Regions from separate parts of the Streptomyces sp. NPDC101166 genome, predicted to be linked through region 2. Evidence: riboswitches for the same ligand, from Rfam matches in the RefSeq annotation. Region 2 holds a riboswitch; the other holds the start of a gene.
What was found. Region 2 has a riboswitch for cyclic di-AMP ahead of ACIRS4_RS34055 (M23 family metallopeptidase). Riboswitches for the same ligand answer to the same signal wherever they lie in the genome.
Positions count from the first base shown of each region.

Region 1: another riboswitch for cyclic di-AMP. It lies ahead of ACIRS4_RS04510 (peptidoglycan DD-metalloendopeptidase family protein); the one in region 2 lies ahead of ACIRS4_RS34055 (M23 family metallopeptidase).

Region 1 is NZ_JBIWPF010000002.1:29,696-36,731, reverse strand. Features, by position in the region: gene ACIRS4_RS04515 (alpha-galactosidase) at 681-2,777, shown strand; cyclic di-AMP (ydaO/yuaA leader) riboswitch at 3,084-3,242, shown strand; gene ACIRS4_RS04510 (peptidoglycan DD-metalloendopeptidase family protein) at 3,247-4,242, shown strand; gene ACIRS4_RS04505 (DUF6250 domain-containing protein) at 4,421-5,146, shown strand; gene ACIRS4_RS04500 (SGNH/GDSL hydrolase family protein) at 5,273-6,058, shown strand; gene ACIRS4_RS04495 (TetR/AcrR family transcriptional regulator) at 6,154-6,756, opposite strand; gene ACIRS4_RS04490 (Glu/Leu/Phe/Val dehydrogenase dimerization domain-containing protein) at 6,843-7,036, opposite strand, start outside.
Region 2 is NZ_JBIWPF010000031.1:35,320-42,355, forward strand. Features, by position in the region: gene ACIRS4_RS34045 (dihydrofolate reductase family protein) at 1-1,097, shown strand, start outside; tRNA gene ACIRS4_RS34050 (tRNA-Met) at 1,197-1,270, shown strand; cyclic di-AMP (ydaO/yuaA leader) riboswitch at 1,625-1,783, shown strand; gene ACIRS4_RS34055 (M23 family metallopeptidase) at 1,791-2,837, shown strand; gene ACIRS4_RS34060 (aldo/keto reductase) at 2,913-3,857, shown strand; gene ACIRS4_RS34065 (PrsW family glutamic-type intramembrane protease) at 3,927-5,498, opposite strand; gene trmB (tRNA (guanosine(46)-N7)-methyltransferase TrmB) at 5,550-6,374, opposite strand; gene lhgO (L-2-hydroxyglutarate oxidase) at 6,772-7,036, opposite strand, start outside.

The sequences.
Region 1 (7,036 bases), on a different contig from region 2:
TCGGCGGTGCCCGCCCGTTCTGTGCGAGGCCGCTTCCCCGGTGCGCGCCCGTTTCAAGCGAGGCCGCTTCGGCGGTGCGCGCCCGTTTCAAGCGAGGCCGCTTCGGCGGTGCCCGCCCGTTCCACGCGAGGCCGCACAGACAGTGCGCCAAGGCCCGGCCGAGCCCGCCCACGCACCGTGAACAGGCCCGACCCAGGCGGCGCCCGCCCAGCTCCGTACGCGGCCCGACCCACGCGGCGCCTGTCCGGGCCGTGTGAGCCCGGCTCACGCGCTGGGTGGGTCCGGATTCCGAGGCCGGTCATGCTGGGTTTGCTCGGTCCCGTGCGGGGCTCGGCTCACGTGGCGTCTGCCTGGGCCGTCTGAGCCGGGCTCAGACGCTGGGTGGGCCCGGGTTTCGAGGCCGGTGGTGCTGGGTTTGCTCGGTCCCGTGCGGGGCCCGGACGTGGCATCCGCCCAGGGCCATGTGAGCCCGGCTCACGCGCCGGGCGCTCCTGGGTCCCGAGAGGCCGGTCACGGCCCTGTGCGAGCTCCGGCTCACCCTGCGTCCTCCGGTCCGCCCGAGGCGGCCCACCCGGCGTCACCCGTTCCCCCGCAGCGCGTCCCGTGACGTTTGCTCAGTGAACGCCGACGTCGGATGATGTCGACGATTGATCGCACCTGTTCGAATCAGTGGGGGTTTCATGTCCGAGTCCGACGCCGACGGCCGTACCTGGCTCCTCTCCGGGCCCGCCAGCAGCTACGCCGTCCATGTCACCGAGACCGACGAGCTCGTGCACCTGCACTGGGGCCCCCGGATGGAGCTCGCCGACGCGCAGGCGCTGGCCGTGCGCCCGCTGCCGGACTACTGGGCCTTCGAGTCCCCCCTCGACGGCCGCGAGGAGTACCCCGTGGAGGGCGGGGCCCGCTTCGTGCGGCCCGCCCTGTCGGTGCGCACCGCCGGGCGGCGCGGCACCGAGTGGAGCTTCGTCGGCCACGAGACGCACGGCGGCGAGGAGGGCGACGAGCTGCGGCTGCGCTTCCGCGACGGCCGGCTGGCCGTCACCCTGCACTACCGGATGCGGGGCGACGTCGTGGAGCGCTGGGCGACGCTTCGCCACGAGGGCGAGCAGGGCGACGAGCCGCTGGAACTGCTGCGCGCCGACTCCGCCGTCTGGACCCTGCCCGACCGCGACGGCTGGCGGCTGTCCCAGCTGCACGGCCGCTGGGCCGCGGAGTCCCGGCTCACCCGCGCGCCCCTCACCTATGGCGAGAAGGTCATCGGCAGCCGCCGAGGCCACACGAGTCACCAGCACCTGCCCTGGGTCGCCCTGGACGCCGACGCCACCGAGGAGCGCGGCGAGGTCTACGGCTGCGCCCTGGGCTGGTCCGGGTCCTGGCGGATCTCCGTCGCCCAACTGCCCGACGCGCGCGTGCAGATCACCGGCGGAGCCGGCTACGACGACTCGGGCCTGCTGCGGCTCGCGCCCGGCGAGGAATTCACCACCCCCGTGTTCGCCGGCCTGTGGACCGACGAGGGCTTCGGGGGCGCCAGCCGCGCCTGGCACGCCTACCAGCGCGCCCATGTGATCCCGGACGCCGAGCGCGACCGGCCGGTGCTGTTCAACTCCTGGGAGGCCACCTACTTCGACATCTCCGAGGAGCAGCAGGCCACCCTCGCCCGCCGCGCCGCGGCCGTCGGCGTCGAGCTGTTCGTGGTCGACGACGGCTGGTTCGGCGCGCGCACCGGCGACCACGCGGGGCTCGGCGACTGGACGCCCAACCCCGACCGCTTCCCCAAGGGCCTGAAGCCGCTCGCCGAGTACGTGCACGCGCTCGGCATGCAGTTCGGCATCTGGGTCGAGCCCGAGATGGTCAACCCGGACAGCGACCTGTACCGGGCGCACCCCGACTGGGTGCAGTTCCAACCGGGACGCAGGCGGACGGAACTGCGCAACCAGCTGGTCCTCAACCTCGCCCGCGAGGACGTCCAGGAGTACCTGTGGCAGCGCCTCGACACCCTGCTCTCGAGTGCGCCCATCGACTACGTCAAGTGGGACTTCAACCGCTGCTTCACCGACGCCGGCTGGCCGGACGACCCGTATCCGCAGCGGCTCTGGGTGGACCATGTGCGCGGTCTGTACGCCCTGTTGGACCGGCTGCGGGCGGCGCACCCCGGCGTCGCCTTCGAGTCCTGCTCGGGCGGCGGCGGGCGGATCGACCTCGGGATCATGAGCCGTACGGACCAGGTGTGGACCTCCGACAACACCGATCCGCTGGACCGGCTCGCCATCCAGCACGGCTTCAGCCAGATCCATCCCGCGCGAGTGATGGCCGCCTGGGTCACCGACAGCCCCAACACCCAGCTCAACGGCCGGGTCAGCTCGCTGCGGTTCCGGTTCGTCAGCGCGATGGCGGGAGTGCTCGGCGTCGGCGGAGACCTGTCCGAATGGACCGAGGAGGAACTCGCCGAGGCCCGGCACTGGGTGGATCTCTACAAGGAGATCCGGCCCCTCGTCCAGCACGGCGATCTTCACCGGCTGCGCGCCCCCGAGGGCGGGCTGAGCGCGGTGCAGTACGTGCGCGGGGAGGACGAGAGCGTCGTGCTCGCCTGGCTCCAGGCGCAGCGCTACGGCGAGCCGGCGCCGGCGGTGCGGTTGCGCGGCCTCGACCCGAAGGCGTCGTACGAATGCCTCGAAACGGGCGAAGTGCACCGAGGTGCGGTGCTGTTGCATCACGGGTTGCGCACGGGACTGCGCGGTGACCTCGATGCGACGGTTATCCGCCTGCGTCGCATCTGAGTGCTCTGTCCGAATTTGAAGTCCTTCATTCAACTCGGTCTGAAATAAGGGGCGCTGGAGCGGTGCGGCGTGAGCAGCGTCATATTCGTGACCGTGCGTCGTTGGTCATGTTCACGTAATTCATGGAGTTTTCATGGGTGTTTCCGCAGAATCCGTCACCTGGTGCACGCAGTGTGACGGGAGTGCGGCGCAGCGGATCACGTCGAGGGCGTCACCGGCGCAACCTTCGCTTGTCGCCGCGTGTCCCAGTCGCTTACGTTTCACGCCAATCCGGACGGACGCCGAATCCTGCCGCCGACCGGAACCCGCAGACACTCACCCGTCCACGGCAGGAGCGGGGGACCCACAGGCACGACCGCCTGTTCCGGTCTCCGGAACAGGCTTGGGGTAAAGCCGCGCTCCGGCGCGGCCGGGCATCTCCAGCCCGCACCCGACAGCTCACCTCGCAGGCGCCGGAGAGGAACCCGCCATGCCCGCGAAGGGTAAGCACCGCCGTCCCAAGGCCCCGCGCTTCAGCCGTTCCATCGCCGCCGCCGGCACCGGCGGCGCGGCTCTCGCCCTCCCGCTCATCGGCGCCGCCGGCGCCCACGCGGCCCCCGCCCAGTCGGCGGCCCAGTCCGTCTCCTCCGTCTCGGACAAGCCCGTGCAGACCGTTCCGGTCGCGCAGCGCACGGCCGCGACCGACGCCCCGGCCGCGGCGAACACCACGACCTACACGGTCCGGTCCGGCGACTACCTCTCCAGGATCGCGGACGAGCAGCACGTGCGCGGAGGCTGGCAGAAGCTGTACGCCGACAACCGCGAGGTCGTCGGCGAGGACCCCTCGCTCATCCACCCCGGTCTGAAGCTGTCGATCGGCAAGCGGGCGGGCGGTTCCGCGGGCAGCGCCGGTTCCGCCGGTGACACGGCGTCGAAGAGCTCGCGCTCCGCGCACTCCTCGAAGTCGTCCGCCTCGAAGTCCTCGGCGTCCTCGAAGTCGTCGCACTCCTCGCACTCCTCGAAGTCCGCCACGAAGGCGTCGGCCGGGCAGAGCGCCCACGGCGGCGGCAACGTCTCCGGTTTCCACCTCCCCGTGTCCAACCCCGCCGTCGGCACCCCGTACCGGATGTCCGGCAGCATGTGGTCCAGCGGCTACCACACAGGCGTCGACTTCGTCGTCCCGACCGGCACCTCCCTCAAGGCCGTCGGCGCGGGCACGGTCGTCTCCGCGGGCTGGGGCGGCGCGTACGGCAACCAGGTCGTCATCCGGCTCGCAGACGGCTACTACGCCCAGTACGCCCACCTCTCCGCGCTCTCCGTCTCGGCCGGCCAGAGCGTCTTCGCCGGCCAGCAGATCGGCCTCTCCGGCGCGACCGGCAACGTGACCGGGCCGCACCTGCACTTCGAGATCCGCACCACGCCGAACTACGGCTCCGACGTCGACCCGGTCGCCTACCTCCGCTCGCACGGCGTCTCCGTCGGCTGAGAGGGGGCCCGGCGGCCGCCGCGAGTCCCTGATCGTCGTATCGCGGTCTCGTGGCATGGCTCCCGCGGTGTCGACAGCGGTGGCGGAGCGAGGGCACAGTGAGCTCCGCCCCTCGGCGGGCAAGCGCTTACCCGCGCTGTCCGCCGTACTCCGCGCGTCACAAAGGAGCCGTTCCCCCATGACGACCTCGCGCAGAGCGTTCGGCGCCCTGGCCGCCGGCGCCGCCCTCGCCGCGATCGCCCCCGCGGTCACCGCGAACGCCGCTCCCGTCGACGGCCGAGCGCCCCGGCGCCGTCGGCTGGTCGCCCACGACGACTTCCGGCACGGCCTGTGCCGATGGGCCGTGGAACTGGAGAAGGGCGGCACGGTCGCCGCCTCCCGGGGGACCCTCGAGGTGGACGTGCCCGCCGGCGCGACGATCTGGTACCGGAAGCGGCTCGAAGGACCGTGCGTCCTTCAGTACACCGCGACCCCCGTCTCCGCCGGCGGGGCCAACGACCGCGTCTCCGACCTCAACAACTTCTGGAACGCCGTCGACGTCCGCTCCCCGGACGACCTCTTCGCCACGTCCAGGGGCGGCGCCCTCGCGGAGTACGACCACCTCGAGACGTACTACGTCGGCTACGGCGCCAACTCCAACACCACGACCCGGATGCGCCGTTACGTCGGCCGGCCGGGAGAGCGGCCGCTGCTGTACGACTACAGCGAGCCGCTGCTCGTCGCGGGCGAGCCGAACCGTGTCCGCATCGTCTCCGACGGCTCCACGGTCCAGTGGTGGAACAACGGGCGGCTCGTGTTCGACCACACCGACCCCGAGCCCTACACCGGCGGGCACTTCGCGTTCCGCACCACGTGGAGCCACTTCCGCATCAACGACTTCCGCGTGTGGTCCCTTATTCCTTGATTGGCAAATTCTTTAAGAGTGTCCTTTCTCACCGCCAGTCAACCCCTGCCTACGGTCGCGTAGGTCACATTCGAAGGTGAATCATGCACGGTTGTGGCAGACGATTCGAAGAGTGACAGCAGATCAGTGATCGGGTCGTACGTGGCGGTGGGGGACAGCTTCACCGAGGGCGTCGGCGACCCCGGGCCCGACGGGGCGTTCGTCGGCTGGGCCGACCGGTTCGCGGTACTGCTCGCGGACCGGCGGCCGGAGGGCGACTTCCGGTACGCGAACCTCGCGGTGCGCGGCAAGCTGCTCGACCAGATCATGGCCGACCAGTTGCCGAGGGCCGTCGAACTCGCGCCCGACCTCGTCTCCTTCTGCGCGGGCGGCAACGACATCCTCCGTCCGGGCACCGACCCGGACGAGGTGGCCGAGCGGTTCGAGCGGGCGATCGCCGAACTCACCGCCGTATGCGGCACGGTCATGGTGACGACCGGCTTCGACACCCGTGGCGTCCCCGTCCTCAAGCACCTGCGCGGCAAGATCGCCACGTACAACGGGCACGTCCGCGCCGTCGCCGACCGCTACGGCTGTCCGGTGCTGGACCTGTGGTCGCTGAGGTCCGTGCAGGACCGGCGGGCCTGGGACCACGACCGGCTCCACCTCTCCCCGGAGGGGCACACGCGCGTGGCGCTGCGCGCCGGCCAGGCGCTCGGCCTGGAGGTCCCGGCCGACCCGGAGCAGCCCTGGCCGCCGCTGCCGCCCCGCGGCGCCCTCGACGTCCGCCGCGACGACGTGCAGTGGGCGCGCGAGTACCTCGTGCCGTGGATCGGCCGCAGGCTGCGCGGGGAGTCCTCCGGGGACCACATCACGGCCAAGGGCGCGTTGTCGCCGGACGACATCAAGTTGTGGATCGAATCGGTGGCGTGAGGGGCCGTCCGGCGGAGGGACCGCGTCGGCGTGAGCGGTCCCTCCGCGCGGCCGACCGTGCGCGGGGGGGCGTCCACACGGACGCTTCCGGCCGCTCAACTCCCCGTCGGCAGGCCGAGTTCCCGGATGAGCGTCTCCTCGACCCAGTCGTGGGCCTTCGCCCGGGACACCGCGCCCTGGTAGGACGTCAGCTGTACGGCGAGACCGTCGAGCAGGGCCGTCAGGCGCAGGGCGGTGCCGGACGGGTCGGGGCAGCGGAACTCGCCCGCGGCCACGCCCTCGGCGATCACCTCCGCCAGCGCCGCCTTCCACTGCCGGTCGAGATCACGCGCGACCTCCCGCAGCGCGGGCTCGCGCAGTGACACCGCCCAGCCTTCGATCCACAGCCGCCAGCCCTTGGCCTGGCCCGTGGGCGCGTACCAGCGCACGGCCGACCGCAGCCGGCTCAGGGCCGTGGCCCGGCGGCCCAGCAGCTTGCGCAGCCGGGCCAGATCGTCCTGGGCGGCGTGCGCGAAGGCGGCGGCGACCAGTTTCTCCTTGGTCTCGAAGTGGTAGAGCACGAGCGCGTTGCTCACCCCGAGCGACCCGGCCACGTCGGCGATCCTGACCGCCGCGACGCCCCGCGCCTCGATCTGCTCGATGGCCGCCCGCAGCAACTCCTCACGCCGCTCGGCCACACTCAATCGGACTCTCGCCACGCGGCAACCCTACACACCCCCCGCGACCTGCGCCGACGTGCTCACAGCCCCTTCGGACGCCCACCCCGGCACCCGTGCGCCCCGCCTCAGCGGTGACCGCCGAACCGTCGTGTGATCGCCGGCAGGCGCTGGGCGGCCAGGGCGTGGGCGGCGGCGCGAGGGGTCGTGCCGTCGCTCTCCGCGCGCGCGAGGACGTCTTCGACCAGCGCCCGCATCGAGCGGCGTGTGTGCGCGAACGCCTCGTCCGCGTCCGCGCCGATGTCGCCGAAGAGCGTCCACC
Region 2 (7,036 bases):
CCCTCGACGGCTACCTGGACGACACCGGCCCCGACCGCCTGCTGCTCTCCAGCCCCGCCGACTTCGACCGGGTCGACGAGGTGCGCGCCTCGGTGGACGCCATCCTGGTCGGCGCCGGCACCATCCGCGCGGACAACCCCCGGCTCCTGGTCAACTCCCCGGACCGCAGGGCCTCCCGGGTCGCCGCGGGCCGCCCGGAGTACCCGCTCAAGGTCACGGTCAGCGGCACCGGCGAGCTGGACCCGGCGGCGAACTTCTGGCACACGGGCGGCGAGAAGGTCGTCTACACCACCGACGAGGGCACCGGGCGCGCCCGCTCGCTCGGCATCGCCTCCGACGTCGTCCCGCTCGGCCCGGCCCTGGACTGGCGCCGGCTCCTCGAACACCTGCATGACGTCCGGGGTGTGCGGCGCCTCATGGTCGAGGGCGGCGGGACGATCCACACCCAGCTCCTCCAGCAAGGCCTCGCCGACGAGATCCAGCTCGTCCTGGCCCCCCTCTTCGTGGGCGACGCCGACGCGCCCCGCCTCTTCGGCCCCGGCGGCTACCAGGGCGGACGGCTGCGGCTGGTCGAGACGCGGCGCATCGAGGACGTCGTCCTCACCCGCTACGAGCCCACCGCGCCCGGCGCCGGCCCGCTGCCCGTCGCAGCCGACCGGCACTGGCTGGCCCTCGCCTGCGAGCTGGCGGCCGCCTGCCCGCCGTCGCGGACCGCGTTCAGCGTCGGCGCGGTGGTGGTGGCCGCCGACGGGACGGAGCTGGCGCGCGGTCATTCGCGGGAGGCCGGCGATCCGGTCGTCCACGCTGAGGAGGCGGCCCTCGCGAAGATCGACCCCGCAGATCCCCGGCTGGCCACGGCGACCGTGTACAGCAGCCTGGAGCCCTGCGCCCAGCGCTCCTCCCGGCCGGCCCCCTGCGCCCGTCTGATCCTGGACGCGGGCGTCCGCCGTGTGGTGACGGCCTGGCGGGAGCCGGACACCTTCGTCCGCGAGGCCGACGGCAGCGGGCGACTGGCGTCCGCGGGTGTGGAGGTGCTGGTGCTGCCCGAGTACGAGGAGCGCGCCAAAGCTCCCAACAGCCACCTGTCGGCGCCCTGAGCGCACCCCGGTGTCCGGCCTGTCCGGGGCCCTGAGCGCCCCTGACAGGCCGGTGGTCAATCGGGGTCCCGCGCATGGTCTACACTGGTGTCATACCGACGCGGGGTGGAGCAGCTCGGTAGCTCGCTGGGCTCATAACCCAGAGGTCGCAGGTTCAAATCCTGTCCCCGCTACTGAAGGCCGAGGGCCGGAACCCATTGGGTTCCGGCCCTCGGTGCGTCTCCCTCCGGAGAGCTACGGCGTGTACCGCCCGGGAGGAGTGGCCTTCCTTGATCATCATCACGTCCAGTGATCGGGCGAGCGCCCTGTGCACGACGCCTGAGCGCCCGTCACCTGCGGTGTCCGGTTCAGGGGTGACCCGTGGGGGTGGAGGGGGCGGTCAACTCGCCCGTTTTTCACCGCTCCTGGGGAGAACGTCCAGGCCAGAAATGTTGTTGATCAAGAAGAACGGCTTGGAAACATGCCCCGGAGTCTATTAACGTTCGATAACGCAGCGCGGTCGTCCCAGCCGACACAAGAGTCGGCTCCGTGCGCACGCGCCGAATCCCGCAAGGGAACCGGGGAACCACCACCATGGGGTGAATCACGCGTAGCCGCCGTATGACAACGGCCGGTTTACGCGCGTAGGAGACCTTCCCGCTCCGAACCCGTCAGCTAACCCGGTAGGCGACGGAAGGAAAGGAGTACGCCCGCGTGGCGTCCAACCGGCCTGCCGCAGAAGCCCCCTCCGTGCCCAGCCAGACGTTCGGCTATGGCAGCTACCGCACCGACGAGGGCCCCTGGGAGGAATGGAACCCCACCGCGGAGTCCGTTCGCCCGGTTCGCGGCCGGCATCGTGTCGCCAAGCAGCGCGGCGGCCTCGCCCGTAGCTCCACCGTTCTCGGCGTCGGCGTCATAGCCGCCGTCGGCGGCGCCGGCATGGCCAGCGCCAACACCGGCAAGCCGCCGGTCTCCATCTCCATGCCGGACCTCCCCTCCGTGGGTTCCCTCATCTCCGACGATGACACCCCCCAGGAGAGCGCGCCGGCCCTCGCCGCCTTCGGCAGCGTCGCCGCCGAGCCGGTGGCCGCCGCGGCCGTGGACCAGACCGTCGCCGAGAGCACCACCGACGCCGGCGAGGTGCTCCGCAGCCGGATCATGGCGCAGGCCGAGTCGCAGCAGACCCAGATCGAGGCCAAGGCGGCCGCGGCAGCCCAGGCGGCCGCCGTCAAGGCCGAGGCCGACGCGGCCGCGAAGGCCAAGCAGGAGGCGGAGGCCAAGGCCGCCGCCGCGAAGGAGAAGGCCGCCGAGGAAGCCGCGGAGAAGGCCGAGGCCGCGCGCCTGGCCAAGCTCGCCGGCCAGTACACGCTGCCGACCTCCTCGTACACCCTCACCTCGACGTTCGGTGAGGCCGGCGCCTACTGGTCCTCCGGGCACCACACCGGGCTCGACTTCGCCGCCCCCACCGGCACCCTGATCAAGGCCGTGCACAGCGGCACGATCACCTCGGCCGGCTGGGACGGGTCGTACGGGTACAAGACCGAGCTCACCCTGGACGACGGCACCGAGATCTGGTTCGCCCACCAGTCCTCCATCAGCGTCAGCGTCGGCCAGAAGGTCACCACCGGCGAGGTCATCGGCCGCGTCGGCGCCACCGGCAACGTCACCGGCGCCCACCTCCACCTGGAGGTGCACCCCGGCGGCGGCAGCTCCGGCATCGACCCGGCGGCCTGGCTGCGGGACAAGGGGCTCAACCCCTGAGGTTGCCCTGACGTTTGCGAACTCTTGGCCGGAGGTGCGGAATGCGCGCCTCCGGCCGTCGCGTTGAAGTGAGGCATGACTTCTCTGCGCAAGCTAGGTTCCTCCGACCTCGAGGTCTTCCCGCTGGCCCTCGGGGGCAACGTCTTCGGCTGGACCGCCGACGAGGCGGCCACCTTCGCCGTCCTGGACGCCTACACGGCCGCCGGCGGCAACTTCGTCGACACCGCCGACTCCTACTCCGCCTGGGTCGAGGGCAACAGCGGCGGTGAGTCCGAGACCCTCATCGGCAAGTGGCTCAAGGCGCGCGGCAACCGCGACGACGTCGTCGTCGCGACGAAGGTCAGTCAGCACCCCGACTACCAGGGGCTGACCGCCGCCAACATCAAGGCCGCCGCCGACGCCTCCCTCCGCCGCCTCGGCACCGACCACATCGACCTCTACTACACCCACTTCGACAAGCCCGAGGTCCCCGTCGAGGAGATCGTCGGCGCGCTCGACGAGCTGGTGAAGGCGGGCAAGGTGCGGCACATCGCCGCCTCCAACATCTCGCCCGATCGCCTGCGCGCCTCCCTGGAGTTCTCCGACCGTGAGGGGCTAGCCCGGTACGTGGCCCTCCAGCCGCACTACAACCTGGTCTCCCGCGACACCTACGAGGGCGCGCTGCAGGACGCCGCCGCCGAGGCCGGACTCGCCGCCGTCCCCTACTTCTCGCTCGCCTCCGGCTTCCTCACCGGCAAGTACCGGCCCGGCGCGACGGTCGACAGCGCGCGGGCCGAGGGCGCGGCCAAGCACCTTCAGACCGAGCGGGGCCGGCGGGTCCTGGTCGCCCTGGACGAGGTCGCCCGAGCGCACGACGCCGAGGTCGCCACGGTGGCCCTGGCCTGGCTCGCCGCCCAGCCGACGGTGGCCGCGCCGATCGCCTCCGCGCGGACGGTGGACCAGCTGCCGGCGCTGCTCGCGGTGGGCGGACTCGAACTGACGGAGGCGGAGGTCGCGCGGCTGACGGAGGCGTCCGCGTGAGCGGCGCCGGAGTGCCGTGGGCCTTGCACGAGTGTCAGGACGCCTGAGGGCGGGTGCCGTTCCTCGGGTTCACCCGTAGGGGGTGTGGCCCGGGTAGGTCGGAAGCCCCGTGTGCCCGGTGTATCCGGGTCCGGCCACGGGTGCGGGCTGCCCCGCGTACCCGGGCTGCCCGGCGTGCTCCGGCTGTCCCGTGGGCCCGGCGGCGTGCGGGTGCCCCCCGTACGACCCGTAGGCGCCGGGCACGCCATGCGACCCGTAGGCGCCGGGTGCCCCGTGCGACCCGTAAGCCCCGGGCGCCCCGTAGCCCCCGTACGACCCCGGGCCGCCGGGGCCGGGCTGCGGGAAGGGCCCCGGCGCCGGGTGCCCGTACATCCCGTGGACCGGCCAGGGCGGCACGGTCACCGGTACCGGAGGGGCCGTCATACGGGCCGCGTGCTCCAGCGCCGGCCGGGCCACGTCCTTGCGCCGCCACAGCTCGTCGAGCAGTTCCCTTTCGCGGGAGACGAAGTCGGCGCCGGCCCGGCCGAGCCGCCCCCGGTGCCGCAGGAACGCCAGCGACGTCGCGTAGGCCTCGTACTGCGTGACCGTCCGCGCGGCGGGCTTGCCCAGGTGCTGCCGGGCGTACTTGCGGGCCAGCAGGCGCGCCCGCATCGAGCCGAGCGCGTACGGCTCCGCCGGGGTGATCCAGCCGGCCGCCGCGTACACGGGCAGCTCCTCGCGGACCGTGCCCAGCTCGCGCTGCCGCGTCCACACCACCAGCCAGGTCAGCACGCCGAACGCGGGCACCATGAACGCCCCGTACACCGCGAAGAACCCCCACGCGCCCAGGACCGACGAGCCGTTCCAGAAGGCGTGCATGCCCATAGCGAGCAGCAGTCCGCCCAGCGGGAGGAGGACACGGCGCACCCGCCGGCCCTCTCCGGAGAGCGCCGCGATGCCGAAGCCGATGCCGGTCAGGACGGTGAACAGGGGGTGCGCGAACGGCGACATGATGACGCGTACGAAGAAGGTCGCCGCTGTCACCGAGGCGATGCCGCTGTCGCCGCTGAGCTGGTCGGTGCCGAACGCGGTGCCGAGGTAGAGGATGTTCTCGGTGAACGCGAAGCCGGTGGCGGTGACGCCGGCGATCACGACGCCGTCCACCAGCCCGGTGAAGTCCCGCCTGCGGAACAGGAAGACGAGGAGCACGGCCGCCGCCTTCGCGGACTCCTCGACGACCGGGGCTATCACCGTCGCGCCGAGGGTGTCCGCGCTGGAGGGGTCGGCGGTCGAGGTCGCGATCCATCTCGTCGCGAAGCTGTTGGCGACGATCGCTATCAGCGCCGCCGCGCACGCCCCCCACGCGAACGCGAAGATCAGGTTCCGCCAGGGGCCGGGCTCGACCCGGTCCAGCCAGCGGAACGCGGCTATGAGCAGCGGCACGGGCAGGACCGCGAGCCCGAGGCCCACCAGGAACCCCTGCGTGCCGGTCTGTTCCCGGACGAGGGCCAGGATGACCAGTCCGGACAGCGCGAGCAGCATGATCAGGGCGCCGTAGCGGACCCACTTGTGCTGCCACCAGTGCGCGTGCCGGAGCCCAACGCCCTCGGCTGCGGTGCCGGGGTCCGGCGGGTACGGCGGAAACGGCGGACTGATGGCCACGGCATCGACCCTAACGAGCGAGAGGACGGCGGTGTAGGGGATTTCGGCCGGTCAGTGATCCCCGCGCTCCCCGTGCTGTACGCGGCGGAAGAGCAGATCGTTCACCACATGACCCTTGTCCAGCCCCTGTCCCTCGAAACGGGTGAGCGGACGGAAGTCGGGACGTGGCGCGAAACCACCGTCCGGGCTGGTGTTCTCGAACTCGGGGTGCGCGGTGAGGACCTCGAGCATCTGCTCCGCGTACGGCTCCCAGTCGGTCGCGCAGTGCAGGAGCGCGCCCGGCCTCAGCCGCGTCGCGGCGAGGTCGAGGAACTCCGGCTGGATGAGGCGCCGCTTGTGGTGCCGCTTCTTGGGCCACGGGTCGGGGAAGTACACGCGCAGCCCGCCGAGGGAGTCCGGGGCGAGCATCTCGCGCAGCAGGATGATCGCGTCGCCGTTGCCGACGCGCACGTTGGCCAGGCCGTTGCGGTCCGCGAGGGCGAGCAGGTTTCCCTGGCCCGGGGTGTGCACGTCCACCGCGAGGACGTTGGTGTCCGGGTCGGCGGCGGCCATCTGCGCGGTGGCCTCGCCCATCCCGAAGCCGATCTCCAGGACGACGGGGCCGTCGTCGCCGAACAGCTCGGCCAGGTCGAGGGGGCGGCCGTCGATGTCGAGGCCCCACTTGGACCACAGCCGCTGCAGCGCGTCGGCCTGACCGGCGGTCACCCGGCTCCGCCGGGGCTGGAAACTGCGGATCCGCCGCTCGAAGTGCGAACCGGCGGGATCGGCCTTGGGCCCGTCGGGGAAACGGGGCTCGCCCTTGGCCCGCGTGTACCGGACGGACTCACCCGGGGCATGACCGTGGGCGGAGGACTCGGAGCTCAGGAAATCAGACACAGTGGGTCGATTTTACGTGCCCCCGCGAGGGAGGCGGGGCCCGACGGCGACCGGACCGCGCCACCCGTGGCGGCACGGCGGGGTACGCGCCGCGGCAGCGGCCCGCCCGGGCAGCGCGGCCCGCTCAGGGGGCGGCCGGCCCGGCGGCGACGGGACTGCGCCACCTGCGGCGGCACGGCGGGGTACGCGCCGCGGCAGCGGCCCGCCCGGGCAGCGCGGGCCCGCTTTACAGGGGCCGGCCCGCCGGCGCACCGAGACCTCCGGCAGGCCCGCTCACCGAGGCTTCCGGCCCGCCCGCTCACCGAGGCCTCCGGTAGGCCCGCTCAGCCGAGGCCCCGGGCAGGCCCCCTTACAGGGGACTCCGCGGGTCCGGTCCTCGAGCCTCCAGCGGACCCCCTCACAGTGCCCCCAGCGCACCGAGTGCTCTGCGGGCCACCTCGCGGCCGATCGGGAGGGAGGCCGTTGCCGCGGGGGAGGGGGCGTTCAGCACGTGGATCGTGCGGGGGGCCTCGCGGATCAGGAAGTCGTCGACCAGGGCGCCGTCCCGCAGCACCGCTTGGGCGCGGACGCCGGCCGGCGCGCGCACCAGGTCCTCTTCCTCCACCGCCGGCAGCAGCCGCCGTACCGCGTCGACGAACGCGCCCTTCGACACCGACCGCCGC